DNA from 2 places in the Lysinibacillus pakistanensis genome. Region 2 is predicted to be linked to the other one. Evidence: riboswitches for the same ligand, from Rfam matches in the RefSeq annotation. Region 2 holds a riboswitch; the other holds the start of a gene.
The links. Region 2 has a riboswitch for cyclic di-AMP ahead of QNH24_RS01505 (APC family permease). Riboswitches for the same ligand answer to the same signal wherever they lie in the genome.

Region 1: another riboswitch for cyclic di-AMP. It lies ahead of QNH24_RS17210 (TrkH family potassium uptake protein); the one in region 2 lies ahead of QNH24_RS01505 (APC family permease).

Annotation. Positions count from the first base shown of each region.
Region 1 is NZ_CP126101.1:3,448,620-3,464,851, reverse strand. It holds gene QNH24_RS17240 (MarR family winged helix-turn-helix transcriptional regulator) at 1-504, shown strand, start outside; gene QNH24_RS17235 (MFS transporter) at 596-1,780, shown strand; gene QNH24_RS17230 (spore coat associated protein CotJA) at 1,988-2,215, shown strand; gene QNH24_RS17225 (spore coat protein CotJB) at 2,208-2,471, shown strand; gene QNH24_RS17220 (manganese catalase family protein) at 2,498-3,067, shown strand; gene QNH24_RS17215 (potassium channel family protein) at 3,116-3,772, opposite strand; gene QNH24_RS17210 (TrkH family potassium uptake protein) at 3,800-5,137, opposite strand; cyclic di-AMP (ydaO/yuaA leader) riboswitch at 5,258-5,397, opposite strand; gene rpsU (30S ribosomal protein S21) at 5,650-5,823, shown strand; gene QNH24_RS17200 (NfeD family protein) at 6,140-7,468, shown strand; gene floA (flotillin-like protein FloA) at 7,472-8,476, shown strand; gene QNH24_RS17190 (YqfB family membrane protein) at 8,504-8,995, shown strand; gene QNH24_RS17185 (hypothetical protein) at 9,050-9,310, shown strand; gene QNH24_RS17180 (sporulation protein YqfD) at 9,300-10,412, shown strand; gene QNH24_RS17175 (PhoH family protein) at 10,415-11,371, shown strand; gene QNH24_RS17170 (HD family phosphohydrolase) at 11,686-13,806, shown strand; gene ybeY (rRNA maturation RNase YbeY) at 13,815-14,288, shown strand; gene QNH24_RS17160 (diacylglycerol kinase family protein) at 14,289-14,639, shown strand; gene QNH24_RS17155 (cytidine deaminase) at 14,715-15,128, shown strand; gene era (GTPase Era) at 15,115-16,032, shown strand.
Region 2 is NZ_CP126101.1:296,752-312,983, forward strand. It holds gene QNH24_RS01445 (winged helix-turn-helix domain-containing protein) at 1-1,360, shown strand, start outside; gene QNH24_RS01450 (hypothetical protein) at 1,538-1,732, shown strand; gene tnpB (IS66 family insertion sequence element accessory protein TnpB) at 1,729-2,082, shown strand; gene tnpC (IS66 family transposase) at 2,196-3,695, shown strand; gene QNH24_RS01465 (S-layer homology domain-containing protein) at 4,026-4,445, shown strand; gene QNH24_RS01470 (InlB B-repeat-containing protein) at 4,523-7,288, shown strand; gene QNH24_RS01475 (InlB B-repeat-containing protein) at 7,435-9,774, shown strand; gene QNH24_RS01480 (hypothetical protein) at 9,982-10,305, shown strand; gene QNH24_RS01485 (response regulator transcription factor) at 10,484-11,179, shown strand; gene QNH24_RS01490 (sensor histidine kinase) at 11,169-12,464, shown strand; gene QNH24_RS01495 (PepSY domain-containing protein) at 12,461-13,132, shown strand; gene QNH24_RS01500 (PepSY domain-containing protein) at 13,222-13,737, shown strand; cyclic di-AMP (ydaO/yuaA leader) riboswitch at 13,924-14,074, shown strand; gene QNH24_RS01505 (APC family permease) at 14,479-16,232, shown strand, end outside.

The DNA.
Region 1 (16,232 bases), 2.1 Mb from region 2:
GTATTAGGTTTAGATCCATATATTGAGCTTATTCAAGCATCTTCTTCAAGTAATTTAGATCAAGAAGAAGCAAAATTAGGATTAATGTTGTTATGGTTAAGTGACTACGTTTTAGATGCAATGGATATTGAGCTAGCTCCTTTTGGAATTACGGAAAGTAAATTAGATCTACTATTATTGTTGACACTGCATGATGTGAGAAGAGCGACTCCATCTGCAATAGCTGAACGTTTGGGGATTACTAGGGCATCAGCAACTTCAATGATTGATTGGTTAGAAAAGAGAAATCTTGTTATACGCAATCATAGCAAAGAAGATCGCAGAAAAATTTATGTGAGTTTAACAGATGAAGGGCGTGCTTTCGTGGCTAACATTTTGCCAACTTATTGGGCTTCGTGTGCTTCTAGTATGATTGATTTGGAGCCTGAAGAACGAAAGGTATTTGAAAAGTTGGTGAATAAACTATTAAAATCTATGCAGAGAAAACTAAAGGTGGAACGTTAAACTGTAGCTAGGTTGATACAGTTTAATTTTTAAACATATAATTAGATTATCTAACTATAAGTTAATCAAATCAAAAAAGGGGATTTATTTTATGAATAAAGTAATTATAGAAAACCAAGCAAATTATTCTCTGATGACCATTATTTTATCTTGGACAGGGATGGTAGTTATGTCTAGTTTGTATTTGACAATACCGCTTCTCAGTCTATTCAGTGAATATTTTCATATTTCGTTGTCTAAGGCAGGCCTCAGTTCAAGTATTTTTTCACTTGGATTTGCTATAGGATGCTTTTTCTATGGAGCAATATCAGAAAAATATGGACGAAAAAATGTAATTGTTATGGGTCTTTTTTCATTAAGCTGTATAACGTTGCTATTAGGTATGACGAATGATTATTCTTTCATTTTATTACTAAGAGGATTACAGGGACTTGCAGCGGCTACATTTTCACCAGTGGCACTTGCTTATACGCTTGAAGTATTTCCAAACGATAAAAAAGTGGGAGCAGTAGGTTTTATAAGCACAGGTTTTCTCTTAGCTGGTATTGTGGGTCAGGTATTTAGTGGCTATGTGAGTGAACATACTTCTTGGCATGTCACTTTTTATGTTCTGTCATTAGTTTATCTTGCTACTGCCTTGCTAGTGTTTTGGTTATTACCAAAAGGTGGAGCTGTTAATAAAGCAAAGAATATATGGGAGCCAATGAAAAGGATAGGTATTATTTTTACCAATGGAAATTTGATATTTAGTTATATGATTGCTTTCGTTCTATTATTGTCCTTTGTGAGTATGTATATTATTTTGGGCGAGTACCTTACAAGTAATTCTTTTGGAATGAGTAGTCAAAAGTTGATTTATATTCGATCTATTGGTGTATTTGGAATGATCCTGTCTCCTATTGCGGGGAAATTATCGAAGCGTTTGAATGTCTTGTCAGTACTAAAAGGAGCATTGACTCTTTCTATTATCTCCTTATTAATGATGGGCTTTATCTCTAACATCGTTGGTTTATCCTTAATTAGTATTCTATTTGTTAGTGGAATTGCACTTGCGGTACCTTCATTAGTGTCTCTTGTGGGTCAATTAGGTTGGAACATGGGAGGGATTGCAGTATCTATGTATACTGTCATTTTATTTGCTGGAACAAGTGTTGCGCCTATGATATCTGTTTATTTTATGAAAACGGGTAGCTTTACATTTGCATTTATTCTCCTTGCTACAACACTTAGCATTGGATTAATTTCTGCTATGATGATTAGAATCGAAAGAAAATAGAATGTACTTTAGCTCCACTTTGGCTAGATGGATTAAAAAGTCCGTTTGCCCAATGAGGAGTTTTCTTGCCTATTTGCATTGAACGAGCAATCAAATCTTTCTTCTAAAATTCATCACACTAATTTCGCTTCGACTTTTATTCAGAATAAAAATTTTTTCTACCTCATATACTCCACTGATGTAATTGAATACAGAAGGGAGGAAGCGATGTTTACGCAATATAAGTATTGGAAGCCTTATATTAGCCCATTTGATCCATGTCCGCCTATTAGAGTTAAAAGCTTTGCCACACCCCCACAATTGTATATGGGATTTCAACCACCTGGATTACCTCAATTTCAATCGCCAAGAGAAGCTCTTATGGCTGGAACATTATGGCCGCAATTATTCAGTCCCTATCCAAATCCTGAAAAAGGAGGGGTGAAAAATGAATAAAGAGATGCCGCCCGAATTTTATACATTACTTGAAGAAATTCAAGCCATTGATTTTGTCATTGTGGAGTTAAATCTTTATTTAGATACTCATCCTCATGATTATGATGCCATTCAGCAATTTAATGAAAAAACTGAAATAAGTATGAAGCTGAAGAGAGATTTTGAAAAGAAGTTTGGTCCCCTTATGAATTTTGGAAGAAGCTATTCTAACTATCCATTTAATTGGATTGATACACCGTGGCCATGGCAAGTCTAACATGAGTGATTAGGAGGAATTTATTTTTGTGGTATTATGAAAAGAAACTCCAATATCCTGTCAGAGTGAGTACATGTAACCCTATGCTGGCAAAATTTTTAATTGAGCAGTATGGGGGTGCAGATGGTGAATTAGCAGCTGCACTCCGTTATATGAACCAGCGCTACACAATTCCAGATAAAGTGGTAGGGTTATTAACTGATATAGCGACAGAGGAATTTTCACATTTAGAAATGATTGCAACGATGATTTACAAACTAACAAAAGATGCGACACCAGAAATGCTAAAGGAAGCTGGACTAGGTGACCATTATGTGAATCATGACAAAGCCCTATTTTATCAAAATGCCTCTGGGGTGCCATTTACGGCAACTTATATTCAGGCGAAAGGCGACCCGATTGCTGATTTATATGAGGATATTGCAGCTGAAGAAAAGGCTCGTGCCACATATCAATGGATTATCGATTTATCTGATGATACTGACTTAAATGATAGCTTGAAGTTTTTACGTGAGCGAGAAATCGTTCATTCTCAGCGTTTTAGAGAGGCTGTAGAAATTTTAAAAGATGATAAGGATCGAAAGAAAATTTTCTAGAGAGAAAAAAGGCTGTCTCAAGTTTAAATTGAAACAGTCTTTTTGAAGTTATTGAATATTTGAAAATAAAGTAAGGTCTTTTCGATGACCAATCATCACTAATAAATCTTCCTTTTCAATATTCTGCTCAGGAGAGGGAGAGATAATAATTTCACCTTCTCGAACAATGGCAATAACACTGACGTTATATTTCGCACGCAAATCTAAATCTCGAAGATTTTGCCCAGCCATTTTGGAAGGGATCATAATCTCCTCTATACTGTATTCCTTCGATAATTCTATATAATTCAGCATATTTGGGGACAGCAACTGATTCGCCACACGCTCTCCCATATCTCGTTCAGGGTAAATAATCCAATCAGCGCCTACTTTATCTAACACTTGCCCATGTCTTTTACCTAATGCCTTGGCAATTACTTTTTTTATTCCTAATTCTTTTAATAGCGATACAGTTAAAATACTAGACTGCATATCGTTGCCAATTGCCACAATGACGCAATCGAAATTACCTATTCCAATTGAGATTAAAGCTTTTTCTTCTGTTGTATCAGCTACAATGGCATGAGTAACATAGGGTTCTGCATCCTCCACTCTTTCCTCGTTAATGTCGATTCCCAATATTTCCTGTCCTGCTTCATGTAATCTACGGGCGACACTTGTTCCGAATCTTCCTAAACCTATTACGGCATATTGATTAATAGCCATTATATATAGCACACTCCTCTAATTTGGTTACCCAATCATAATATTTCCTTTTAGATGACGAAAAGCTTCTGATTTCCGTCTTTTTGTAATGGCAAATGCAATAGTAAGTGGACCAAGTCTGCCCGCGAACATTGTAAGAATAATAAGCAGACGGCCAACAGGAGATAGCTCTGGGGTCAGCCCCATTGAAAGACCAACTGTACCAAATGCAGAGGTAGCCTCAAATAAATACATCATAAAGCTATGTTTTTGTTCTGTAATGCTAAGTATAATGGTGACAACAACGACAATCACCATCCCGCACAATGAAACTGTCAATGCCTTTAAAATGGTTTCGTTGACGATTCTACGTTTAAATAGAACAACATCTTCTTTTCCTCTAATCTGTGACCACATTGTAGCTACTAAAACAGCGAAAGTTGTTATTTTAATACCGCCAGCAGTGGATCCAGACCCAGCTCCAATAAACATTAAGAGAACAATTAAAAATAATGTTGAATGTGTTAAGTCACCAATAGCGAGTGTATTAGAACCAGCAGTTCTTGGTGTAACCGCTTGATAAAGAGAACCTAACATTTTTCCCCATTCTGATAATGGCCCGATTGTTTTTTGATTTCCATATTCGAACAAAAATATTAAAATCGTTGCGCTAACAGTTAAAAGTATTGTAGTTGTTAAGACAATTTTTGTATGGACGGATAGCCTTTTTGTCACCCGATATTCATACAATTCATTCATCACAATAAATCCTAAACCCCCAATTGTAATGAGAGCACAAATTGTGAAAACAACAAATGGGTCATCCACGTAGGCTGTCATTCCGTTAAAGCCACCCATTAAATCAAAGCCTGCGTTGTTGAAATTGGAAATAGCATGAAAAAAACCAAAATAAAACGCTTTGCCTATCGGCATGTCAAAAGAAAAACGAATCGATAAAATAAGACCACCAATAATTTCAATAAACGCTGTGAAGAGCAATATTCTTTTTACTAATTTAACAAGACCAGCAATGGTAATATTGTTGAATGCTTCCTTTAGTAACAGTCTCTCTTTTAAAGATATTTTTTTTCCAAGCAGTAAAAATAATAATGTCGCAAACGTCATAAACCCTAACCCACCAATTTGGATTAATGATAAAATGACTACTTCACCAAAGACAGAAAATGTATCACCTGTATCGACAACAATTAACCCCGTTACACAAGTTGCAGAAGTAGCAGTGAATAATGAATCTAAAAAAGAAAGTCCTTTGCCATCCTCAGTGGCAAAAGGTAGTGTTAAAAGAAACGTCCCAATTACAATAATAAGTGCAAAACCAAGTACGAGAATTTTGGGAGGATTTAATGTATTTTTAAATGTGTTCATCTTATTCTCCTCTATGCAGTAAATAAAAAAGTCAATTCTTTTAACGGCAAAATAAAAAGACCTACTTTTAAAAAGCATGTAAAGGCATAGAAAAACATGCTGTTAATGGTGGTCTACTATGACCTCCTTCGCTTTAGCCGACGAAGTTAGCTGGCGGGTAGGATGGCGAAAGAGATTCTCATCCCTTCTGCAATTGCAGAATTAACCCCAAAAGATTGGGTCCTCCGTTCTCAACATGTGAGATTTGGCCGATATGATTTTGAATGTGATTATTCTACGCCCATATTCTATTTTTTGTAAACCCCTAAATTGATTGGAAAGTGTAATTATTTTTATTGTGACCTAAAAGTGTTTTAATAATTCCACCAAAAATAAAACCAAAAATTCACTTGATAATTTCTTACACTTTCTATTGACCATTATTAGACAATACGGTATAATTCTTTAGTACACAACTGTTGGTTATTTGCCTATTTGTGTATTGACGTGTGTTCGGAGGGAGGGAAAGAGAGATGTCAAAAACTGTCGTTCGCAAAAACGAATCGCTTGAAGATGCTCTTCGCCGCTTCAAACGTACTGTATCAAAAAGTGGTACAATTCAAGAAGTTAGAAAGCGCGAGTTCTACGAAAAACCTAGCGTAAAACGTAAAAAGAAATCAGAAGCTGCACGTAAACGTAAGTGGTAATTTAATTTCCCATTAAAAATCCCTACGTTCATAACACGCAATTGTATGATTCACTGAGCAGACAAAAATATACCTGAAGTTAATCTTTTTTGATTAATTTCAGGTATTTTACATTGAGCTCATTTGCGTACATATAAAAGGCCGAAGAATCTTTCAGATTTATTCGGCTTTTTACATATAATGATGATGAAGTACCAAATGTTATGCCATACAAAGGATATATTCGCTGTATAATAAAATAATAAAAATATGTGAAACTTTTTACAAGGTCAGTCGTATATACAAGAGAGAAGCATGTAAGAAGGGAGGGAAAAAGATGCGAAGACGGAGAATCCTCAGCTATTTATTGGTTATTTGGATGACCTTTTTGTTAGCGTTTCCACTAACATCTGCTTTTGCAAGTAGTAAGGTCTATCACATACCGATTCAGAATGAAGTAGAACGAGGACTTCACGCATTTTTAGAACGAGCTTTTAAAGAGGCGGAAGAAAATCATGCTGAGGCCATTATTTTAGACATTCATACGCCTGGCGGTTTCGTGAATGTAGCAGGGGATATCGCAATTTTAATGGATGCGTCGCCTATAAGAAAAATTGCGTTTATTAATAGAGATGCCCATTCAGCAGGTGCTTTTCTTGCCTTACATGCAGATGAAATCTATATGGTCCCAAATGGAACAATTGGTGCGGCTGCAGTGATTGACTCAGCAGGTAAAGCTGCAGATTTAAAGGCTCATAGTGCATGGGTTGCTCAAATGGAAGCAGCTGCAGAGGCGAAAAAACGAAACCCATTATATGCGCGAGCAATGGCAGATGTATCTGTGGATTTATCAGAATTTCGAGCAGGGAAGGGAAATTTATTAACGTTATCAGCTTCAGAAGCAGAAAAAGTTAAGTATTCTGAAGGAACGGCTTCGAATTTCCAGGAGCTACTAGATAAAACAAAGTTAAAGGGTAGTGAAATCGTATCAATCGAACCTACTTTTTCTGAAAAGCTTGCTCGATTTATAACAAATCCAATTATTGTACCAATTTTATTGTCAATTGCTAGCTTAGGACTTGTGATGGAGCTATATTCGCCAGGTTTCGGTGTTCCGGGTACAATGGGATTGTCAGCACTTGGATTATTTTTCTTTGGGCATATGGTGGCAGGCTTAGCTGGTTATGAATCTTTACTGTTATTCGTTTTAGGCTTAGCGCTTGTCATTGCAGAGTTTTTTGTCCCCGGTGGTATTGTTGGTATTTTAGGTGGCGTGCTAATATTACTAAGTCTCATACTGGCAGGTGCAAGCATAATGCAAATGATTATAGCGATTTTCATTGCGCTTGTTGTTGCTATAATAGGAATGGTGATCCTGATGAAATTTTTCGGTAAAAAATTGCATGTCTTAAACAAATTAGTGTTGATGGATGCAACGACGACAGAAGAGGGCTATGTGTCTAATATAAACCGCACGGAGTTGCTTGGAAAAGTAGGGAAAACGATTACACCCCTTCGTCCTGCAGGTACGATACTATTTGGAAATGAGCGCATTGATGTGGTATCAGAAGGTGGCTATGTTGATGCTGGGAAACATGTAGAAATTATTAAAGTAGAGGGCTCACGTATTGTTGTGAGACCATCAGAAAAAGAGATGGAGGAATAATAAATGGGATTTGATTTAGCCTTAATAAGTCCAATTATCGGGCTAGTCTTATTATTTATTGTGGTTGCGGTATTCTTTACATTTGTACCAGTAGCACTGTGGATTTCTGCACTTGCGGCAGGTGTCCGTGTTAGTATTTTCACTTTAATCGGAATGCGTTTACGTCGAGTAATTCCATCACGAATTGTAAATCCTTTAATTAAGGCGCATAAAGCAGGTTTACCTGTAACAATTAATCAACTTGAAAGCCACTACTTAGCAGGTGGTAATGTTGACAGAGTTGTCAATGCGTTAATCGCAGCCCATCGTGCAAATATCGAGTTAACATTTGAACGCTGTGCAGCTATTGATTTAGCAGGACGTGACGTTTTAGAAGCTGTGCAAATGTCTGTAAACCCTAAAGTAATTGAAACACCATTTATCGCTGGTGTTGCGATGAACGGGATTGAAGTAAAAGCGAAGGCACGTATTACTGTACGTGCAAACATCGAACGTTTAGTAGGTGGTGCTGGTGAAGAAACAGTTATTGCCCGTGTAGGTGAGGGGATTGTTTCAACAATCGGTAGTGCTTCTAGTCATACAACAGTTCTTGAAAACCCAGATATGATTTCTCAAACAGTTCTTTCTAAGGGCCTAGATTCTGGTACAGCATTTGAAATCTTATCGATTGATATTGCGGATGTTGATATCGGCAAAAATATCGGTGCAGAATTACAAATTGAACAAGCTCAGGCAGATAAAAATATTGCTCAAGCGAAGGCTGAGGAACGTCGTGCTATGGCGGTCGCAAATGAGCAGGAAATGATTGCCCGTGTTCAAGAGATGAAAGCCAAAGTAGTAGAAGCAGAGGCTGAGGTACCACAAGCGATGGCAGAGGCACTTCGTTCAGGAAATCTTGGTATAATGGATTACATGAACTATCGTAATATTCAAGCGGATACAGCTATGCGAGACTCAATTTCTAAAGTGAGCTCAGATAAACCAGAAACAAATGAACCTAACGTCTAAAAAAACGGAAAGGAGCGGTACTAATATATGGAACAATTAATTATATTTGCGATAATTGCCATAGTCAGCTCTATTTTCGGTAAATCAAAAACAAAAAAAGAACACAAGCAAATGCCGCCTTTTAATAAAGATTCCCATGTTGATCCAACCACTTTGGCAAAAGCTGAAGAGGTTCCTTCCCAACGACCTGTTGTTAAACCACAAAGCTTTGAGGATTTTGCACGCGAGTTTTTAGGCGAGTGGAAGAACAATGAGCCTAAGGTAGAACAGACAAAGAACATTGTCGAAGAAAAAGGCAACGAGGAAGTGCCTAGCTACGTGGCACCACCAATCGTTCCAATTGAGTCAGTGAGTCGTGCCTCAAATCGACAAAGTGTTGGTCGTTTAGAAGCTGGGAAAAACATTAAAGAAGCAGCTCAATCACATTCTGCTTTTCAATTACCGAATTCAAAAAAATCTTTGATGCAGGCTATTGTCATGGCAGAGGTTTTAGGTCCTCCAAAAGCAAAAAGAAAATAACTAGCATGTCCTCCTTTTTCAAAGCATATATTGCCGAAGAAGGAGGCATTTTTTATGAAAAAATTATTTCAGTTGACGCCGCTGCTTGAATTATCACAATATGAAACATTAAAAATTATAGGCCCATATCGTTTTCTTCATGCAGACGCTTCGTCATGCTCCTTTATTTATGCTGACTTTCATATAATGGTGCGAGGAAAATCATTGGACATTCATGCTCTTAAGGAAGAAATGCTTCATCTTTCTGTAGAGGATTTACAGGAACTTCATGTGAAAATGACAAAGGATATGGGTGTGAGGGATAATGTGGAATAATCGGCCAATTATCATACGTATAAAGCGCCATGAAAATGTTCATCCTTTTATTCAAGCATTGCACGTACAGCATGTGCCATTAAAGCGTGTTGTCTTTCGCGAGCAAGAGGTTACCTTTGAAACGACGATGCATTATTTGCCAAAGATTCGTCGTGTACGTAGGCATTTCCGACTAAAGATGGCTGTCTATTATGCGGATGAGCTTCAGGTTTTTCGAGCACAGCTTTGGACTTTACTTGGTTTGGCAATGATGATTGCCATTCCATTGATATGTGCACAAGTTATTTGGCGTGTTGACATTGAAGCAGCGTCACCAGAATTAGAGCAACGTATTGGCAACACCTTTCAAGAAACCTTTCAATTAGAAACACCTATGTCAAAAAAAATTTTACCATCTGATGCTGTTATTCGTCAGAAGCTACTAGAAGCGCATCGAGATCTATCATGGGTGCACATTGAAAAGCATGGAGGACGTGTTATTTTGCGACCTCAGGAATCACCTAAACAAACAAAAATAACGAATGAAAAGCTTGCCTCACATTTAGTTGCAACGAAAAGTGGTGTTATTACACATTTTAATATTCAAAATGGTGAACGGAAAATTTCAGTGAATGATACTGCCTACGAAGGTGACGTTCTTGTAAGTGGTGTAATTGAAAGTGGTACTGATCAAGTGTTTGTGGGTGCAAAAGGTGAAGTCTATGCTGATTATTGGCTGGAGTGTTCTTTTAAAATTCCAACAAAAATAACGTTAGAAACACTGCAACAGAAGCAATGGCGTGTATTAGTGAAGGGCATCCATCCAGAAAAAATTGACTATGTGCAAAAGAAGGATTTACCGAACTGGCTTGATCCATATGTTTCAATTGTGGAAGAACAGAATACTAAAAAAATGCAGGTGGAGCTTGATAAATCCAAAGTTGATTCATTGCTTTTACCATTATTACATGAAAAGGTTATCCGTTCATTACCTGCGAAAACGGTCATTAAAAAAGAAAACCTTTTACAGGTAAAGTGGGGGAATGGTACAGTTGAAGGGAAAGTTCTATTTTTAGTCAATGAAAACATTGCAAATCCAATACAAGGCCAACAAGGAGAATGATTATGTCAGAACATTTAACTGTTTTACAAGTGGATAATCCTAACGAAGCGGTAATGCTACTCGGAATTTCCGATGCCAATATGAAATTAATCGAAGAAGCTCTTCAAGTTCATATTATTACACGTGGAGAGCAAATTCAGCTAGCTGGTGAAGAGGATGCAAAGGAACAAGCGACATTTCTTTTACATGCACTTTTAAAGGTCATACGCAAGGGAATTAATATTGATCAACGTGATGTGGCAACAGCTATTGAAATGACACAAAAAGGAACAATCGAATACTTTGCAGAACTTTATGATGAAGAAATAGCACGCACAACAAAGGGAAAACCGATTCGCGCAAAAACAATTGGTCAACGAGAATACATACAAGCAATCCGTCATAAAGACGTTGTTTTCGGTATTGGTCCTGCCGGTACTGGGAAAACGTATTTAGCGGTAGTCATGGCAACACAAGCACTAAAAAATGGACACGTAAAACGTATTATTTTAACACGTCCTGCAGTAGAAGCAGGAGAGTCCTTAGGCTTTCTTCCAGGAGATTTGAAGGAAAAGGTGGATCCATATTTACGACCACTCTATGATGCTTTAAATGATATCTATGGAGCAGAGCAAACACAGCGTCTAATTGAACGAGGCACAATTGAAATTGCACCATTAGCATATATGCGAGGGCGAACATTAGATGATGCCTTTGTCATTTTAGACGAAGCTCAAAATACGACACACCCGCAAATGAAAATGTTTTTAACGCGTTTGGGCTTTGGCTCAAAAATGGTCATTACTGGCGATAAAACGCAAATCGACCTACCTAAAAATACAGAATCTGGATTGATTGTAGCAGAACGTACATTAAAATATGTTAAACCAATTCATTTCCAAATACTAGAGCAAGGTGATGTAGTACGTCATCCAGTCGTTGCAAAAATCATCCAAGCTTACGAAGATCAGCAGCTTTAGAATGGTCTCTTTATAGGCGAACCATTCCAAAGAAGCACCGAAAGTGAAGAGAAACGTAACAGCAGGTGCAACGGGGTTTATAAAATGAAATGGCAGCTGATGCCGCAATGACTACGTTTGGATTGTAGTATTAGAAATGCTTATGCTTAAAAAATACACACGGATTTATGGTTTTAGCGCGAATTTGGTTGTAAAATGGGAAAAAATGTGACAGCTATACTAAATTGTATAGCTGTTTTTTGCTTTCTTATACATTTTTCGAGAAAAATGTTTTTTGAATTGGTATGATAGTAAATAGATAGAGGAGGTGCCGAATGGAGAAACAACTTCGAAAACTAACTGAACTAATCGGTTTTCGCTATTTTTTAATTGTCGTTCTCATCTTAACAGGGTCCCTGCAATTTGCCTTTATGTATGGCAATGTTAAAGGTGTTACATATGATTTCAAGCCATTACAATTAGCGCCTGAAACAGTTCGATCAACAAAAACGATTGAAGACACTTATAAAACACAGCAAGAACGAGAGAAAGCAGCGAATGCAGTTGCGCCAGTCTATCAATTTTCAGAGGATGTCGCAAAGCAACGTGCTGCCATTGTTACATCTTTATTTGACTATGTACTTGAAGTGAAGAAAGATGTTGAGAAAAGCAAAGAGCCGGTTCCGAATGTGGACCAAGTGGCACAGCTTCGCAAAAAATTTGAATCCATTGATTCAGATCAAATGCCTATCATCTTTACGGATTCACAGCTAGAAGGGTTGCTTATACAAAGTGAGGCAGATTTAACAAGAACAAGTACTCAACTTTCTAAGCTAGTCCAAGAATACTTACAGAAATCCATTCGTGCCGAAAATCTATACGCGGCACAAAATGATTTTGAAACGAAAATTCGGGGACAGCGAGGCTATCCCGATAGAATTTATAATACTGTCGTTTTAATTGGGCGTACAAGTATTATCGAAAATGAAACAATTAATGAGGAACAAACGAAAATTCGTAAGGAGCAGGCAAAAGAATCGATTGAGCCAACTCGAATTCTTCAAGGCCAAATCATTGTACAGGAAGGTCAGATCATAGATAACGAAGCGTTTCGTCAATTAGAGCTTTTAGGTATGGTAAGTAATAAAGCATCCTTAAAACCAATTGCTGGTCTTATTATTTTAATCTTCCTGCAAATGATGTTTATGTTTATTCTGTTTGAACGCTGGGAGGCAGACGAGCATAAAAAACGGAATGCCTTATTGGTAACAGGTATTGTGTATACCCTCTCTGTTGTGCTGATGAAATTTATCAGCCTAGTCTCAGGAGGCTTTGACGTTACTGTTGCATTTCTATTTCCAACAGCCTTGGCGACAATGCTGGTCAGATTATTAGCGAATGAGCGTGCCGCAGTTTTGATTACAGTCATGACGGCTGCATCAGCGGGAGTGATTTTTCAAGAGGGGTATTCATCTGTTATGCAGATGGAAATTACACTCTATATTATTTTTGGAGGCTTTGCGAGCATCTTCTTTATGCGTAGTGTGGAAAAACGTTCGCATATTTTACATGCTGTAGGTGTCATTGGTTTAGTCAATATAGCATTTATTGCTTTCTATTTACTGATGACACAATCATCCTATGGTTTGTCTGAGTTGCTATTTTATTTTATCGCAGCCATGTTATCAGCCTTACTTTCAGGAGCTCTGACAATGGGTCTTTTACCATTCTTTGAATCAGCATTTGGTCTATTATCATCGTTGCGTTTAATTGAGCTTTCTAATCCTAACCATCCATTGCTGAAAAAGTTACTAATGGAAGCACCCGGAACATATCATCATAGTGTAATGGTTGCAAATTTAGCAGAAGCTGCATGTGAGGAAATTGGGGCAGACGGTTTATTAGCACGAGTTGGGTGTTATTATCATGATATTGGAAAAACGAAGCGTCCAGCATTTTTTATTGAAAATCAGATGTCAGGGAATAATCCACACGATTCATTGCCACCAGAGACGAGTGCAGAAATTATTATTGCACATACCACTGATGGTGCTGAAATGTTAAAACGCTATAAAATGCCTCAGGAAATCATTGATATTGCCTTGCAGCACCACGGAACAAGTTTGTTAAAATTCTTCTTATACAAAGCAAAGGAAGAAGGAAAAGATTTTGATGAGGCAAAGTTCCGCTATCCTGGTCCAAAACCTCAAACAAAGGAAGCTGCTGTGATTAGTGTGGCGGATAGTGTTGAAGCGGCAGTGCGTTCAATGAAGGAACCTAATGCAGAAAAAATTCATAAGCTTGTACGAGCTATTATTGATGATCGAGTACAGAATCATCAGTTTGATGAATGCGATATTTCAATAAAAGAGTTAAAATGTATAGAGCGAGTACTTTGTGAAACGCTGAATGGAATTTTCCACTCGCGTATTGAATATCCAAAGGCAGATAAGTAGGAGGATCTATGATTTTAACAATTGATTTTACAGATGAAACAAATGAAGTGGCAAAAGAGCATATGGAGCTTGTTGAGCAGCTGTTACAGCAGGCTGCGAAGATAGAAAATATTGAGCCCGAAACAGAGGTGTCGGTGACCTTTGTTACAAATGAAGCGATTCAAGAAATAAATCGAGAATACCGTGATAAGGATCAACCAACAGATGTAATTTCATTTGCTCTAGAGGAATTAGGCGAAGGTGAAATAGAAGTTACCTTTGAAGGAATGCCGCGTATTTTAGGAGATATCATTATTTCAACGGATCGTACAAAAGAACAAGCACAGGAATATGGTCATTCATTTGAAAGGGAATTAGGATTTTTAGCAGTCCATGGATTCTTACATTTATTAGGCTACGATCACATGGTGCCTGAAGATGAAAAGATTATGTTTGGTAAGCAGGATGAGATTTTACAATCTTTTGGCTTAGGACGAGATTAAATGAATGTTCGCAAATATGTACGCTCTTTTGGCTATGCGTTTACAGGGATAAAGACGGCTTGTGTAGAGCAAAACTTTAAGTCACATTTGCTTAGTGCAGGAGCTGTATTAATTGCTGGCTATTTTACAGGGTTATCACGTATGGAATGGTATATTGTGCTTTTGCTAATAGCACTCATGTTTGCGCTTGAAATGGTGAACACTGCAATTGAACGTGTTGTGGATTTGGCATCACCGAATATTCATCCACTAGCAAAGCAAGCGAAAGATCTTGCAGCGGGCGCAGTACTTGTATTTGCGATATTCAGTGCTATAATCGGATTACTCATCTTTATGCCGAAATGGTTTTAGCTTTACTCATTTTTTCGACCATACAGGATTAGCAAGCTGAAGTATTATGATTTATTTAGCAAAAGGAGAACTTTGATGGCAATTGATATGCATGCATTACTAGAAGAATCAAAAAAGGCGCGCGAAAAGGCATATGTCCCTTATTCAAAATTTAAAGTAGGTGCAGCCCTTTTAACAAAAAACGGCGAGGTTATCCATGGTTGTAATATTGAAAATGCTGGCTATAGTATGACTAATTGTGCTGAACGAACAGCATTTTTCAAGGCCGTATCAGAAGGAATTTATGATTTTCAGGCAATTGCTATTGTCGCTGATACAGACGGTCCATGTGCGCCGTGTGGAGCTTGTCGTCAAGTGATGATAGAGTTTTGCGAGCCTTCCATGCCTGTCTATTTAACAAACTTAAAAGGTGATGTAACAGTAACGTCAGTTGGCGAATTACTACCATTTGCATTTACAACGGAGGATTTAGAAAATGCTGGAAACTAATACTGGCTATAAGTCAGGCTTTATCTCCATTATCGGTCGACCAAATGTTGGGAAATCAACATTCTTAAACCGTGTTATTGGTCAAAAAATTGCGATTATGAGTGATAAGCCACAAACAACACGAAATAAAGTACAAGGTGTACTAACAACAAATGATAGCCAAATGATTTTTATTGATACACCGGGAATCCACAAACCTAAGCATAAGCTTGGTGATTTCATGCTTAAAGTTTCTAAAAATACATTGCGAGAAGTGGATGTTATTATGTTCATGGTCAATGCAGAGCAGAAACTAGGAAAGGGTGATGAATTCATCCTTGAAATGTTAGCAGGGAATCCAACACCTGTCTTTCTAGTCATCAATAAAATTGATCAAGTCCATCCTGATGAATTAATAGGAATCATTGAGAGCTACAAAGAACGCTATAACTTTGCAGAGATTGTACCGATTTCAGCATTACAAGGAAATAATGTGGAAAATCTGCTGACAACATTAACAAAATACTTACCAGAAGGTCCACAGTACTATCCAGCAGACCAAGTGACAGACCATCCTGAACGATTTATTATTTCAGAGTTAATTCGTGAAAAAGTATTACATTTAACACGCGAAGAAGTGCCACATTCTATTGCAGTAGTTATTGATAAAATTCGCCGAGATGAGGAAAATGAAGATAAAATTCATGTTGCAGCTACGATTATCGTGGAAAGAGATTCTCAAAAAGGCATTGTGATTGGTAAACGCGGAGCACTATTAAAAGAAGTTGGCATACGTGCACGAAAAGATATTGAGATGCTTCTTGGTTCGAAAGTGTATTTAGAGCTTTGGGTAAAGGTGCAAAAGGATTGGCGAAACAAATCCACGCATTTACGTGATTTTGGTTTCCGTGATGATGAATATTAAAGGTTATGCTGTTAGTGAATTAACAATATAACCCACTGATCGTTTGAATGGAGCTGTCCAAAAAGTTTTGGAGAGCTCTATTTGTGTGCCCGGCATGCGCAACAACTAGGTGGTGAAAGTCCACTACAGACTTGGCAGTAGGAACTGTTAGCAAAAGACAAGGGTGTCCATGGTGACATGGAATCTGAAGGAAGTCGGAC
Region 2 (16,232 bases):
TTCAACATCCTATATAAATTGGATTAATATTTTATTGACGAATGGTTATGAGGTACATCCAGAATTGATGGTCATGTACGCCTATACACTTGCTGCATTACACAATCTAGATGATGCATCTCATATACTACTTGAGCTAGAACAAAAACATGAGGTAAATCAGTGGATGGATAAAGCCGAATATGCATCTGCTGTAGATGATTTTTTAGGTGTGAAAGCCTATATTTTTGTCATGAAAAACGGAAATCTTGCAAAAGGGGCAGAATACATTCGGCAAAGGTTGGAGAGAAAACCTGTAGGATCAAAGTGGGACGCTATTTTTATTCAATACAATCAAAAAGAGCATATTCTGTTTCGGACGAATATTGGCTCCAAAGGAAAACTGCTTTCAGATGAACAAGCTATGTCCTTTTTTGCAAGGTTTAGAACAGGTGAATTTAAGAATTTAAGCATGACTGGCTATAGCTATGGAATGCGCGCGGAAAAATTATATGAGTGGAATCGCTTTGATGAGCTATCAACAGAATTAGAGGAGGCTTTACGTTCTGGTCATCAATTCCGAGATGCAGGATTATTAGTGCCGATGTACATTCTAAAAAGTAAAGTTGCTGCTTTAGAAAATCAGTATATAGTGGCTCAGGCCTTGTTAGATCATGCAATGGAGAATGTAAGTGAACGTCATTGGATGAATGCAATAAGAGTAATGAAGGTACTATTATTTTTACGTGATCATAATATTGTCCAAGCAGAACAGGAGCTAGCTAAGATCAAAGTAAACGCTGATATGGATTCTCCATTTTATTCACTAGTAAAAGCTCGTTATTTACTTATAAAGGGGCACCTTCAAGAAGCACAGCAACTTATCATACAGGTGCAATTACAGGCAGAACAACAAGGGCAGCTATCCACTCGAATTGAAGCAACAATTTTATTAGCTATATGCTTGGCAGAGCTAGGACAAACAGATGAGGCACTGTTGGCATTCCATCAAGCCTTAAAATTCGCTGAACCTTATAACTATACACGAACCTTTTTGGATGAGTGCAATATTTGTGCTCTATTAGAAAACTACGTTGATGTTCGACAGAAAGCTTCTAAAGGTGAATGGGATGAGGTCTCCATTAACTATGCTTATCAATTGCTAGAGTGTGCTCATGAACATAAACAAGTACCAGCATTAGAGATTCTTACTGCGCGTGAACAAGAAATATTTTCACTACTTACAGCAGGTGCCTCTAATAAGGAAATAGCAGAGCAACTATTTTTATCTGAGGGTACCATACGTGTCTATCTTTCAGCCATCTATAGTAAGCTAGGCGTTAAAAATAGAGCGCAGGCATTATTATTAAAACAGCCTTAATAAAACGATCCGCTATCCTTTTTGATAGCGGATTTTTTCTTGGTTAGCAATCTATTAACATTCCTCAATAATGAAAGTAAATTATTATCTTTAGGTAAGCCCGTATTCAAATAACGCATATAAATAACCAGGCACCTCCGGTACGATAGACGTATCAATTAAAGGGGGTGCTTCTTTATGTCAACTACTAAACTAACAATCGTCCCTGTGACACTGGATCCCATCACGGACAAGTATTCTTTTATCAATTCAACGCAAGTTTCCTCTGAACCAAGCTGTATCATTAAAACAATTGATATTGAAATCTCCTTCTTCAATGGCGTAGATGAGCGCATCATCCAAATGATCATGAAGGAGCTGAATAAACAATGAAGCATGATTTTACGAGTGTGCAAAACATCTATATCATCTGTGGCAAGACGGATATGCGAAAAGGCATTGATGGTCTCGCTACACTTATTCAGGATTCTTTTGAACTGGACCCCTATAGCGATTCCATTTTCTTATTTTCTGGAACGAGCAAAGACCGTTATAAATGTTTGTACTTTGATGGAGATGGCTTCGCTATGCTTTATAAACGATTAGATAATGGGAAACTGCAATGGCCAAAAGATGAAAAGGAAGTGCGTAACCTTTCTCAACAGGAGCTTCGCTGGCTCTTAGAAGGATTATCGCTTCAGCAGCCAAAGGCAATTTCGAAATCTGCAACAGGTGTCTTTTAAATCGATTCACCTAAGTGGTATAATCATCCATAACTTATACTAAACGAAATGTGGTGAATGATTTGACTAATGCTTCTCCTAAGCAAGAAAACCAAAATGAACGATTAATTCGAATGCTTGAGCAACAATTAGCTCAGTCAAATCGACAAATCGAAGCATTGACTGAACAAGTTCGCCAATTAACCAAGGCTTTATATGGTTCAAAATCGGAAAAATCAAAGTATCAAGCACCAGACGGACAAGGCTCTTTATTCGATGACGATCCGTCTTTTAGCGAATCTGAGCAGACAGAAGAACAAAGCACGCCAACTGTTACGTATATCGTTGAGCGTAAACTACATAAGAAAAAACGGAATGATTCTTTTCATGATGGGATTGAAATAGAAAAAATTCACCATCATCCCACCAATACACAATGCGACTGTTGCCTTGGCCAAATGACTGAAGCCGGTACAACTATAGCGCGTGAAGAAGCAAAATTCATTCCAGCAATAATGATGCGCATCCAGCATATTGAACATGCCTACGAGTGCAAGCACTGTAAAATGGATGCCACACAAAAAGCACAAATGAAACGTGGAAAAGCCCCACAAGCTGCCATTCAGCGAAGCATTGCGGGACCTACCGTTCTAGCAAAACTCATCTATGATAAGTTCATCCAATACTTGCCTCTTTACCGTCAGGTAAAGGAGTGGGAACGATACGGCCTGCTTACGAATGATAAGAACTTATCAAACTGGGTGATCCGTTCAGCTGAAGATTGGCTTCTACCGGTTTATGAACAGATGAAGCAGACATTAACAGCAAAATCTGTTCTACATGTGGATGAAACCTATGCGCAAATAATCAAACGTTCAGACGGAAAATCCGGTCAATCGAATGCCTACAATTGGGTGTTCCGCAGCGTGCCAAGCCAAGGACCGATTATCGTTCTTTTTCATAGTGCATTATCGAGAAGTCGTTCTATACTAATAGAATTTACAAAAGGCTTTAAAGGAACGGTGATTTGTGATGGCTACTCGGCATACGGCAATCTTCCTGATGTCACGTTCGCTAACTGTTGGGCGCATGTGCGACGATATTGGCTAAAAGCCGATAGCAAAAACGGGCAAATTGGCGTGGATTTCTGTGACCAACTGTATCGCCTAGAACGTCAATTTAAGCATCTTCCACCAGGTAAACGCCGAAAATCACGGCAAAAATATTCAAAGCCGATTGTAGAGAAATTCTTAAAATGGGTGGATGAATCGCCTTTCTTCGGAAAAAATGCCTTAGCTAAAGCTGCCGAATACACATTAAATCGAATACATGGATTAAAAGCTTTTCTGTTCGATGGCCGAATTGAGATGGATAATAATCCAGCTGAAAATGCGATTCGCCCAAATGTGATTGGTCGCAAGAACTGGCTATTTTCTGTTAGTGAAGCTGGTGCTAAAGCAAATGCCATCTGTTTGAGTTTAGCAGAAACAGCCAAAACAAACGGCATTGATTTTTATCAGTACCTTGTGAAGCTATTAACGGAGCTACCAAATTTACCGATTCAACAACAGCCAGAGATCTTACAAGATTACATGCCTTGGTCAAAAAATATCCAAGCCACATGTTCAAAATAGCCAGCTATCTGAAAAAAACTCAGATAGCTGGCCATTCGTCGTGCGTACCGAGAAGGTGCGCTTATTTTTGTATTTCGGGCTTACATCTTTAGAATAAAAAAGAGTTATGTCATTACAAGAAAGCCTGTTAACATGCTCGTAATATGGCTATGCAAATTCACAATGAGCTGTATACCTCTTACCCTTTAAAATCCGCAAACGACAATAAATTATTTAAAAAGCTATAGGAGGAGTGAGGAATAATGAAAAAAATCTTAAGCATCGTTATCATATTCATACTATTTCTTTTCCAATGGGGACAACTCCCGACCTTTTATGCTAATGAGCTTCATGAAACAGAGGATAGAAGCGGAAGTATTCAACGATATTCCTGGAAATCATCTATACTTTGAGGAAATCGGTAAAGTGCAACAAGCAGGACTGTTTGTGGGAATTGATGGAAACTTCCAACCAAAAGCTTACATGACCCGTGCTCAAATGGCGAAAGTATTAGTATTGGCTTTGAATTTGACTTCAACTTCAACAAAAAAGGCCACATTTTATGATGTACCAATGACACATTGGGCACATGACTATATTTCCATTCTAGCAGCCAATGGTATTACAACAGGAGATAATGGTAGCTTTAGACCGAATAATCCTGTAACACGAGCAGAGTTTGCAGTATTTTTACACCGAGCTTTAAAAAATTTAAAAACTCATCAATGGCTAAAAATCGTTGATGAGTTTCTTCGTATAGCAAACTATTAACATTGCTCAATAGTTTTAAAAAAAGTAACTCTTTATCATGGAGATATATCTTTTGTTATATGAAAAGGAGGATTTAAATGAAAGGACTGCAGGTTGGATTACTTTTCACAGTTATCTATTTTATTTTTATAGTGAATCCCTTATCTGCTCATGCGAATGAAGCAGATTATGTCTGGACAAATAATAAGGATGGGACAGTGAAAATTAAAGATTACATTGGTACGGATACGTCAATAATCATACCTAATGAGCTAGGGGGAAAAGTAGTTACAGAAATAGGTATGGCAGCATTTGGTGAAAAAAATCTTACGCAGGTTGTTATACCAGACAGCGTCATACAGATTGGGGATCTTGCATTTGCAGAGAATCAATTAACGTATGTGGAACTATCCAATAATCTCACAAGTATAGGTGAAGGTGTATTCTTTATGAACAAGCTTACCAATATAGAAATACCGGATAATGTGACACAAATTGGCCTATATGCATTTTTAGACAATGAGCTTTCTACTGTAAAGTTACCAAATGGGCTTAAGATAATGGGTGATTTCGCATTTACAGGAAATCAATTAACAAGCATAGAGCTACCAGAAACTTTGAAGACAATAGGAGAAATGGCGTTTTCGGAAAATCAGCTTACCTCTTTAGAGATTCCTCCTAGTGTCACAAGCATAGGACCATATGCATTTGCCACGAACCAACTTCTAAATGTGACAATTCCATTAAGCATAACAAACTTAGCAGAGGGTGTATTTCATGATAATCAACTCACTAGTATAGAAATACCGAGTAGTGTCACGAATATTGGTAGATGGGCATTTGGTGAAAATAGGCTTAGTAGTTTGGAAATCCCTAAGAATGTCATTACTGTTGAAGATAATGCTTTTAATGATAACCAGCTTATAAAAGTAAGAGTATTATCAGACTCTACCGTTCTTTTAGAAGACACTTTTAAGGCTAATCCAGTAGATTTAACTATATACGGTCATGATGCATCTACGGCTCAAGCATATGCAAATCAATACAATCATTTATTTGAACTGCTTGCCTATAAGGTAATCTATAATGACAATGGCTCAGTACAAGGAAATATTCCAGTGGATGAGAATATGTACCAAAGAAATACAAAAGTAACTGTTCTGGATAATGTAGGTGCATTAGAGAAGACTGGCTATTTATTTAATGGCTGGAACAGCACTGCTAATGGGGATGGTGTAGATTATGCAGTAAATAGCATAATTGATATTGGGGAATCAGATCTTACGTTGTATGCGAAATGGACACCGAATGTATATACCGTGACATTTAATACAGATGGTGGCACAACAATAGACCCGGTTACAGTTATGTATGATAAGGAGCTTACCCAACCAGCAGACCCAACAAAAGTGGGCCATACATTTGTGGGATGGTATGTCGATGATACATTAAATACGCCATGGGATTTTGCAGCAGATCGGATAACAGGGGATCTAACATTATATGCAAAATGGACAGCTATAGGATATACTGTTTTCTTTGAAACAAATGGAGGAACAGCTATTTCTCCTGTTACAGTAATGTATAATGAGCAAATGAGTGAGCCAACAGCCCCGAAGAAAGCAGACCATACATTTGCGGGATGGTATAAGGATGAAACACTGACTAAGCCGTGGAGCTTTGATACAGATATAGTGTCGGAGGATCTAACTTTGTATGCCAAGTGGGAAGTAGCACAGTCAGAATATACGCTAGATTTTGATACAAATGGTGGAAGTGCAGTACAGTCCCAACGTATTGCAGGCAATGCAACAGCAACTAAGCCGATAAATCCGACAAAAGCAGGATATCTATTTGCGGGGTGGTATAAGGATAAAGCACTGACTAAGCCGTGGAGCTTTGATACAGATAAAGTCGTAGAGAATATGACTTTGTATGCAAAATGGCAAGTAGAGCAATCACAATATACAGTGGACTTTTATACAAATGGTGGAAGTGCAGTTCCATCCCAACGTATTGCAGGCAATGCAACAGCAACTGAACCGATGGACCCGATAAAAGCAGGGTTTACATTTGCAGGTTGGTATAAGGATGCTAATTTTACTTTACCGTGGAATTTTAACAAAGATAAAGTAACTACCAATATCACTTTGTACGCTAAATGGCTAGTAAACGGTTCATCAGGTGATGGAGGAAGTGTAATTCCAATACCAATACCAATACCAACACCAGAAGAACCAACACAAAAACCAACTCCAGAGCAACCCAAGCCTGAGAAACCAGATTCTGTGCCAGTAGAGCCGGTTGAGCCACAACCACCTAAGCCAACACCTCAACCTGAAGAAGACATTACTTTCTCAGATGTTCCTAAGGATCACTGGGCATGGACAATGATTCAGGCAATGGCTAAACAAGGCGTAATTACAGGGTATCCAGATGGCACATTTAAGCCTAATGCTCCTGTTCAGCGTCAGCACGTTGCCCTGATGCTAGCAAGGGCAATGGAGCTAGAGCCGAAAAAAGAAGCGTTGGCATTTAATGATATCTCTGCGACTCATCCATACGCTGAGGTAATCCAGCGAGTACAGCAGGCAGGGCTATTTGACGGAGTGAATGGAAACTTTAATCCTACAGCCAATATGACACGCGCTCAAATGGCAAAAGTATTGGTGCTAGCGTTTCATTTAACGTCAACGGAAAAAGAGACATTTCATGATGTTCCAGCAACACATTGGGCATATGATTATATTGCAATTCTTGCAGCGAACGGTATTGCGCTAGGAGATAATGGCTATTTTAGACCAGAAGATTCTGTGACACGTGCACAGTTTGCAGCATTTTTATATAGAGCTCTCTATGAATAAAGAAAACTTCCATTGATGGTAATTAAACTATCGATGGAAGTTTTTTGTATTTGAAAAAAATATTAACATTCCTCAATGGTAGAAGTAAATTATTATCTTTAAGATGAGGAAGAGTTAGTCCATTGCTTATAGAAAGGAGAGTTTATATGAAAACTAAAAGTATAAAATATGGGATACTTTTTACGTTATTTTTCATCATGATGATAATAAAAATACCCTTTACTTATGCTAATGAAGGGGAATATGATTTTGATGATAATCCTGATGGATCAGTAACAATAAAGGCTTATACTGGTACTGGCGGAACTGTCGTGATTCCTGATCAATTGAGTGGTAAAGTGGTAACAGGAATAGATTCTTGGGTGTTTAATAATAAGAAATTGACAAGTATAACAATACCAGAAACAATAACAACTATTGGAGCTTACGCCTTTTATCAAAATCAACTAACAAGTGTAACACTCCCAAGTAGTATAACAAGTATTAGTGATGGGGCATTCTCTTTAAATCAACTAACAAATGTGACGCTCCCTAATAATCTAATAAGTATAGGTTCCTATGCATTTTCTGGAAATTTACTAGAACACATAGGTATCCCTAATAGTGTTATCAATATAGGAAATCATGCTTTTTCTAATAATGATATTGTGAGCGTGAAAATCCCAAATGGTATGGAAATAATAGGGGAAAGTGCATTTGCAGGGAACGATATAGAAAGTATAGATATACCAGAAAGTATGAAAATAATAGGAGCTGCAGCATTTTCTAATAACTATTTAAAAGTTATTCGTATACATTCTAAAGATATAGATATAGGAGATGATGTTTTTATAGGACATCATCCTGATATGATTATTTATGCTCCAAATTCTTCTACTGCAAAAGAGTATGCAGAAAAGTCGAATATAAAGTTCCAAGTGCTCAAATATACTGTACTGTTTGAAACAAATGGTGGGACAAGTATTGATTCTCAGGACATTGAATTAAATAAAAAGGTGAATCAACCAAATAATTCTATAAAACTGGGTTATGCGTTTGAAGGCTGGTACAAAGACACATCATTTATTGAACTTTGGCAATTTCATTCTGACTTTGTTACTGCCGATACAACGCTATATGCCAAATGGACGAGTAAACCAGATGTTGAGGTATTATTTGAGTCAAACGATGGATCAGTTGTGGCACCAGAACATATGAGATATAACGACAAGTTACCTGAACCAAGCAATCCGACAAAGGCGAATTTTATTTTTGAAGGCTGGTATAAGGATGCTGACCTTACAGAGAAATGGAATTTTGCCACGGATAGAGTTCAAGCTAACATCATTTTATATGCTAAATGGGCGATAAATGAACACACGTTGTCCTTTGTATCCAATGGTGGAACAGCAGTCCCCCCACAGACAATCGCATATAATGAAAAAGCTATAAAACCTCAAAATCCTATTAGAATTGGTTATGTATTTGAAGGCTGGTATAAGGATTCCGACCATACAGAGAAATGGGATTTCGCCATGGATAGGGTTCAAGCAAACATCATTTTATACGCTAAATGGGCGATAAAAGAACACACGTTGTCCTTTGAATCTAATGATGGAACAGCAGTCTCCCCACAGACAATCGCATATAATGAAAAAGCTATAAAACCTCAAAATCCTATTAGAATTGGTTATGTATTTGAAGGCTGGTATAAAGACCAAAATTTTACAACGCAATGGTATTTTGATACTAATGTAGTAACAGAGGATACAAAGCTTTATGCAAAGTGGAGAGCAGATAGCTCAACAGGTGGCGGAGGGTATAGTCCAAATCCTACACCTAACCCAACTCCAATCCCTAAAGAGCCAACACCAGTACCAGAATATCCAAAACCGACTCCAGAGCAGCCCAAGCCTGAGAAACCAGATTCTGTGCCAGTAGAGCCGGTTGAGCCACAATCACCTAAGCCAACACCTCAACCTGAAGAAGACATCACTTTCTCAGATGTTCCTAAGGATCACTGGGCATGGACAATGATTCAGGCAATGGCTAAACAAGGCGTAATTACAGGGTATCCAGATGGCACATTTAAGCCTAATGCTCCTGTTCAGCGTCAGCACGTTGCCCTGATGCTAGCAAGGGCAATGGAGCTAGAGCCGAAAAAAGAAGCGTTGGCATTTAATGATATCTCTGCGACTCATCCATACGCTGAGGTTATCCAGCAAGTACAACAGGCAGGGCTATTTGACGGAGTGAATGGAAACTTTAATCCTACAGCCAATATGACACGCGCTCAAATGGCAAAAGTATTGGTGCTAGCGTTTCATTTAACGTCAACGGAAAAAGAGACATTTCATGATGTTCCAGCAACACATTGGGCATATGATTATATTGCAATTCTTGCAGCGAACGGTATTGCGCTAGGAGATAATGGTAACTTTAAACCAGAAGATTATATTACACGTGCACAGTTTGCAGCATTTTTACACAGAGCCCTTCAACAATAACTAAAAATCCCATCAATAACTTTTTCAAATTGTTATTGATGGGATTTTTATTTTTAGCAAACGATTAACATTGCTCAATAGTGCTTGAAATTTAAAGTCCCTATCATAAGAGTTATAACCGGAATTTCATCAGTCTCGCTTTGACCAATTGGGGCTTTAAGCGTAGATTTTTGCTACATAAACATCCTGAAATGGAAGTCTTATTACTTGTTTAGGTGGCGAATTTTCCCTGATCAAAAAGGAGTGATTCAAATAAAGCTTATTCAATTTATATTTTTTGTTTTGTTTGTTGTTTTTGCCGTAGTGTCTATTAATCTTTCCATAAAGGAAGCTGAAAGAAATTATGATTGGAGAAATAACCCTGATGGTACTGTTACCGTAATTCATTATAATGGGGAAACCAATGCATTTTCTATACCAGATGAGCTGAATGGTAGAAAGGTAGCTAAAATAAGTGCTGATATATTTACAAAACGTTACATGGATCGTTTTTCGCTGATAACGAATGTTGAAGGTGAAAGAAGTAAGTAAATCAAAAGAGAGATTCTATTCATGGTATAACATTTAAAGATCAATAAGAAATTACTTAAGGAAATTATTTAATAAATTTCCTGTTATAAAAGATTAAAAAAGTTCTCATCATTTTCTAATTAGACTTTTACATCCTGCTTAGTTTACGATGAAAAGAAAAGATGAGGACTGATTCGACATGACCAATCGAATTTTAATAATAGAGGATGAGGAAAAGATTGCAAGGGTGCTACAACTGGAGTTGCAATTTGAAGGCTATGAGGCTGAGATGGCACATACAGGAACAGAAGGCTTACTGAAATACCGTGAGCAGCAATGGGATTTAATTTTATTGGATATTATGTTACCTGAAATGAGTGGCATGGATGTACTAAAGCGTATACGTGCTACTGAATCAAAGACACCTGTTATCATGCTGACAGCTAAGAATGAGGTGGAGGATAAGGTAAAGGGTTTAGACCTGGGGGCAAATGACTATGTGACAAAACCATTTGAAATTGAGGAATTACTTGCACGGATTCGAAGTTCTTTAAGATTTTCACAAAAAAGTTCCACCCAGCAAGAACAAGTTACATTTGGTCTGTTATCCATTAATGAGCAAACACGAGAGGTAATCTATTATGGAACAAGTATTGACTTAACACCTCGTGAATATGATCTTCTCCTATATTTACTTAAGCATTCAAAGCAGGTATTAACACGAGAGCAAATATTACAGGCTGTTTGGGGCTATGATTATTATGGAGATACCAATGTTGTGGATGTTTATATTCGTTATGTTCGACAAAAATTGGAGGCAGCTAACGATACACCTATAATTCATACAGTACGTGGTATTGGCTATGTGCTGAAGGAGCACAAGCATGCGACTTAAAACAAAAATTCATTTACTGACAACACTGTTAATGCTCGTAATTTTAGTGGCAACGAACAGTGGGATTTATTTTTTGTATGAGCAGCTTGCCTATAACACTGAATATAAGCAGCTTCAAGCACGTGCTAACGAGCTTAGTTCAGCACTAAGTCAATTGAATGAGCAGACCAATTTGCAGCAAGTATTAAGAGCGTATATGCCAACGGATGGAGCTGTTTATATTTATGAAGGAGAGCAGTTAAAAACAAAGGTTCAGGCTACTTTTGAAATGTCAAAGACTCCTTCTATTAGCTACTCAATGCCTGCCATCTGGATAGATGGTACAGTTATACAAATTCAATTAAAGCAATCAATGGAAGAGGTAGCGGCAACTTTGAGTTTACTTAAGGTCATTTTAATCATCGTCTCTATTGTTGCATCTATTCCTATCTTCTTAGCAAGTTTAGCACTAGGTCGTTTAATTTTACAGCCGTTGGAACGTTTAAATCAAACCATGCTCAAAAGTGCAGCTACTGGAAGCTATGAAAAAATTGTTCTCACTGATAAAGGTGGAGATGAGTTAGCAAAAATTAATCATACCTTTAATATGATGATGGAAAAACTTGAACAGCATTACCAAAAGCAACAGCAATTTGTATCCAATGCTTCACATGAGTTAAAGACACCCATTACTGTTATTGAAAGCTATGCAAAATTATTATTACGCAGAGGCTTTGATAATAAAGAGGTGGCTCAAGAATCATTACAGGCAATTGTCAATGAATCCTCTCGTATGCATGAAATGGTCTTGCAGTTACTTGAATTAGCAAAAAATAAGGAGCACCTTGCTATACAATTCACACAGCTTGAGCTTTCTCCTTTGTTAAGGAAGGTTTCTTCCCAAATGCAGCAGGCCTATCATCGATCCTTCATAGTTGATGCTGAAGTACCTCGTTATATGTATAGTGATGAAAAATTGGTAAAGCAGCTGCTCTTCATCCTACTTGATAACGCACGTAAATATAGTGAGGGCGATGTCTATATACATGCAACAGAATCTGCGGACTGTGTGATAATTACAATACAGGATAAAGGAATAGGAATACCTGCTGAGCATATTCCTCATTTATTTGAACGCTTTTACCGTGTTACTGAGGATCGTAATCGAAAAACTGGCGGCTCGGGATTAGGTCTTGCTATCGCACAAGAACTTGCGTTGCAATTAGGAATTATAATAGAGGTTGAAAGCAAACTTGGTCAGGGTTCAAGCTTTATTTTACGTGTGCCAAAGGAGGGACTGCAATGAAAAGATGGCTTATCATTGGTATCGTTTCCCTCATAATGGCAAGTATCATTTTACTGTTTATTCAAAATCGTTTTTTTCAAGCAGAGCCCTTTAATGAAGCAGAAGCCATTCAGCATATCGAAACTATCTATAATGGCCAAGTAAAGGAAACTGAAAAGCGAGGAAATGATTATAGAATGGTATTTGTCCGTGACAGAGCCATTTATACAGTACTACTTGATGCTGCTTCAGGACAGGTCAGAGAATTAAGACTAAAGGAAGCTGAAAGGAAATTGTTATTATCAGAAAAACAAATTAAGCAGCTTATGGAGAGTACTTATGGGGAAGTCGAAAAAATCAAACTAAATCAAACTATTTATACAGTACAGGTAGAAAATAAAGATACTCAAAAGGAGCTAACCATAGACGCTTATACTGGTAAGGTTTTAACAGAAAAAGATATGCAGCCTGTCAACCAACCAGAAGGTGGAGGAATGCTTTCAGAGCAACAGGCAATTAAGATTGCCTTACAGCAATTAAATGGTGAGGTAGATTCCGTTGATTATGAGGAGGCAGAGGATGGTGGCTACTATTTAGTAGAAATTGAAACGAAGGATGAGGAAGCCGTTTTTCAAATACATGCAATTTCAGGACAAGTGATGTCTGTTACATGGGATAAAGATCATTAAATGTTCTCATGAAATTCTAATGTTTCTCTTATTGTCCTATCATCTTAACTTGTTATGCTAAGGTCAGTTAAGACAAAGGAGAGAGGATTATGAAGAAAATAATTTTAATTCCAGCATTTGTAGGTGTACTTGGTGTCGGAGCGGTGATTGGTTCTACAACATTACTAACAGGTGATGCAGAAGAAAAAAAGGTATTAACAATGCAGGAGATTGAGAAAAAGGCATTAGCAGTTGTAAACGGTACAGTTGCGGATATTGAGTTCGATCAAAACCGTAATCGTTCTATCTATGAGGTTGAGGTGCAAACAGAGACGGAAGAATATGATTTAAAATTTGATGCTTTCACAGGGAAACTGTTAAAGCAAAAGAAAGAGCTTCGTGATATGGATGATCACTATGTAACTTCTACTAACAAAACAACGAAAATTACCAAAGAGCAGGCTATTGAAAAGGCACTAACAAAAGTAAAGGGAACAGTTACAAAAATAAAACTTGATGATGGCTTGTATGAAATAGAAATTAAAAACGGACAATATGAATACGAAATTGATGTTGATTCCTCAACTGGGGACATAATTAGCTTTGAGCAGGATATTGAAGATTAATGTGCTTTAGCTATCTTAAAAGTGGGAATATACTTTTAAGATAGCTTTTTTCGTATAATTCCATAATCAATTTTTGTTATTTACATGGCTAAAGAAGCTTATGTTTTTCACACGTTTTAATGAAAAATTTTCTTCTTTACTTTTTTAATCGACAGGCGTAATATGACATCATTATAAAAGTTTCAAATTTCTAAATCGCTGAAGCAACTAAACGCGGGGGACCCGATTTTTACGGATGACTTAGGTAATCCTTGGGGTGAATCTCTTCAATTATGGAGGGTAGGGCTACTCAGGCCCGAATCCGACAGCTAACCTCGTAAGCGTTAAGAGCAGAAAAGTGGAGCTTGGCAGACGAATGAACGTCTACAAGTCTTATTTCGTGATGACTTGTGGACTTTTTTTATCCCATGTATCTTCATTCAGTAGAAGACTCCCCTCTACAGGTGGAGAGATGAATGCAGTTTTGGTTCCTTTTCAGTGGATGTCCCAACACCTACTGAATGAAGATAATGCCTCCGGCGGATGTCACGGATTTTAAAAGGAACGAATTGTGCGGGCACAATTCAAAATCCGGACGCAATGTTTATCTGTAGCGAAAGCAAAGCGGCAGCTACAATTACGCCAAGGCGAAATTGATCGTTCTAGGGATAAAAAGAAAGCCCCAGTGTATAACCGATTATGCGAAGGCGTAATCGATTTAGAAATGCGAAACACACTCTATGAAACTAGAAGGTGTTTATTATGAAATCTTCCTTAAAACGTTATGTTATTGGTAAACCATTAAGATCCGACGCGTTAGGGGAACAAAAGCTAAGTAAAACAAAGGCACTTGCCATTTTATCATCTGATGCTTTGTCATCGGTGGCATATGGGCCTGAGCAAATATTAATTGTACTTATGACTATAAGTACAGTTGCCTTTTGGTATTCACTACCGATTGCTGCTGGAGTAATTGTGCTACTAACAGCACTCATTTTTTCGTATCGTCAGGTGATTTTTGCTTATCCGCATGGTGGAGGGGCATATGTTGTGTCTCGGGAAAATTTAGGCGTCAATGCTGGTCTTGTTGCAGGAGGGTCATTACTTGTTGATTACATTTTAACAGTTGCTGTTAGTGTATCAGCGGGGACCGATGCGATTACTTCAGCATTCCCAAGTCTGCATTCGTATAATGTTATAATTGCTGTGTTTTTTGTTATTTGTCTAACGATTTTAAACTTACGCGGTGTAACGGAATCAGCATCTGTTCTAGCATATCCGGTTTATTTGTTTGTAGTAGTGATGCTGGTGCTGATTGGAGTAGGGATTTACAACGTCATTACTGGTCAGGTTCCTGCAGAACTGCATCCAAAGGTTGGGACACCAGTAGCTGGAATTAGTTTATTTATATTATTAAAGGCATTTGCATCAGGAAGCTCTGCTTTGACTGGTGTTGAGGCTATTTCAAATGCCATACCTAATTTTAGAGATCCGGCACCAAGAAATGCCTCAAAAACTTTATTAGCAATGGGGGCAATTTTAGCTGTACTATTTATAGGTATTGTCAGCCTAGCTTATTTTTATGGAGTTGCCCCAAATGCAAAAGCAACAGTAGTTTCACAAATTGCAGAGGCAAGCGTTGGTAGAAATATTTTTTACTATATTGTTCAGGGAACGACGGCAATGATACTAGTACTTGCTGCGAATACAGGATATTCGGCCTTTCCTTTACTTGCTGTTAATTTATCAAAGGATGGTTTTATTCCTCGAATCTTTCAAATTCGTGGAGATCGCCTCGGCTATTCGAATGGTATTATGATGCTGGGCCTAGCAGCCATTGTATTAATCATTTTATTTGATGGGATGACAGAACATTTAATTCCGCTCTATGCGGTTGGGGTGTTTATTCCGTTTACTTTAGCACAGTCAGGGATGATGCGAAAATGGTGGCGTGAAAAACCTAAAGGCTGGATACCTAAATTTACAATTAACACAATCGGAGCAATTATCTCATTTGTTGTTGCTATGATGTTTTTTGTGACGAAATTACCTCAGGTATGGCCGGTGTTTATCTTTTTACCAATCATAATTCTAATGTTCCATCGCATCAAGCATCATTATCAGGCAGTAGGTGAACAGCTTAGATTAGTGGATCAGGAGCTTCCAATTATTGAGGGAAATGTTTTCATTGTACCTGTGGCTGGGGTTACAAAGGTAGTGGAAAACACTTTACATTATGCACAGTCATTAAACGTAGATAAAATTATTGCCTTTTATGTAGCTTTTGATCAGGCTGATGCGAAGGCTTTTGAGGAGAAATGGAAAGCCTGGCAGCCAACTATACGGCTTGTAACATACTACTCTCCATATAGAAGTATTACACAGCCGTTAATGAAGTTTATAGATAAGGTAGAACATCAATGTCTGAAAACAGGGCATCAAGTAACTGTTGTGATTCCACAGTTTTTACCGAAAAAAGGATGGCATCATATATTGCACAATCAATCGAGTCTATT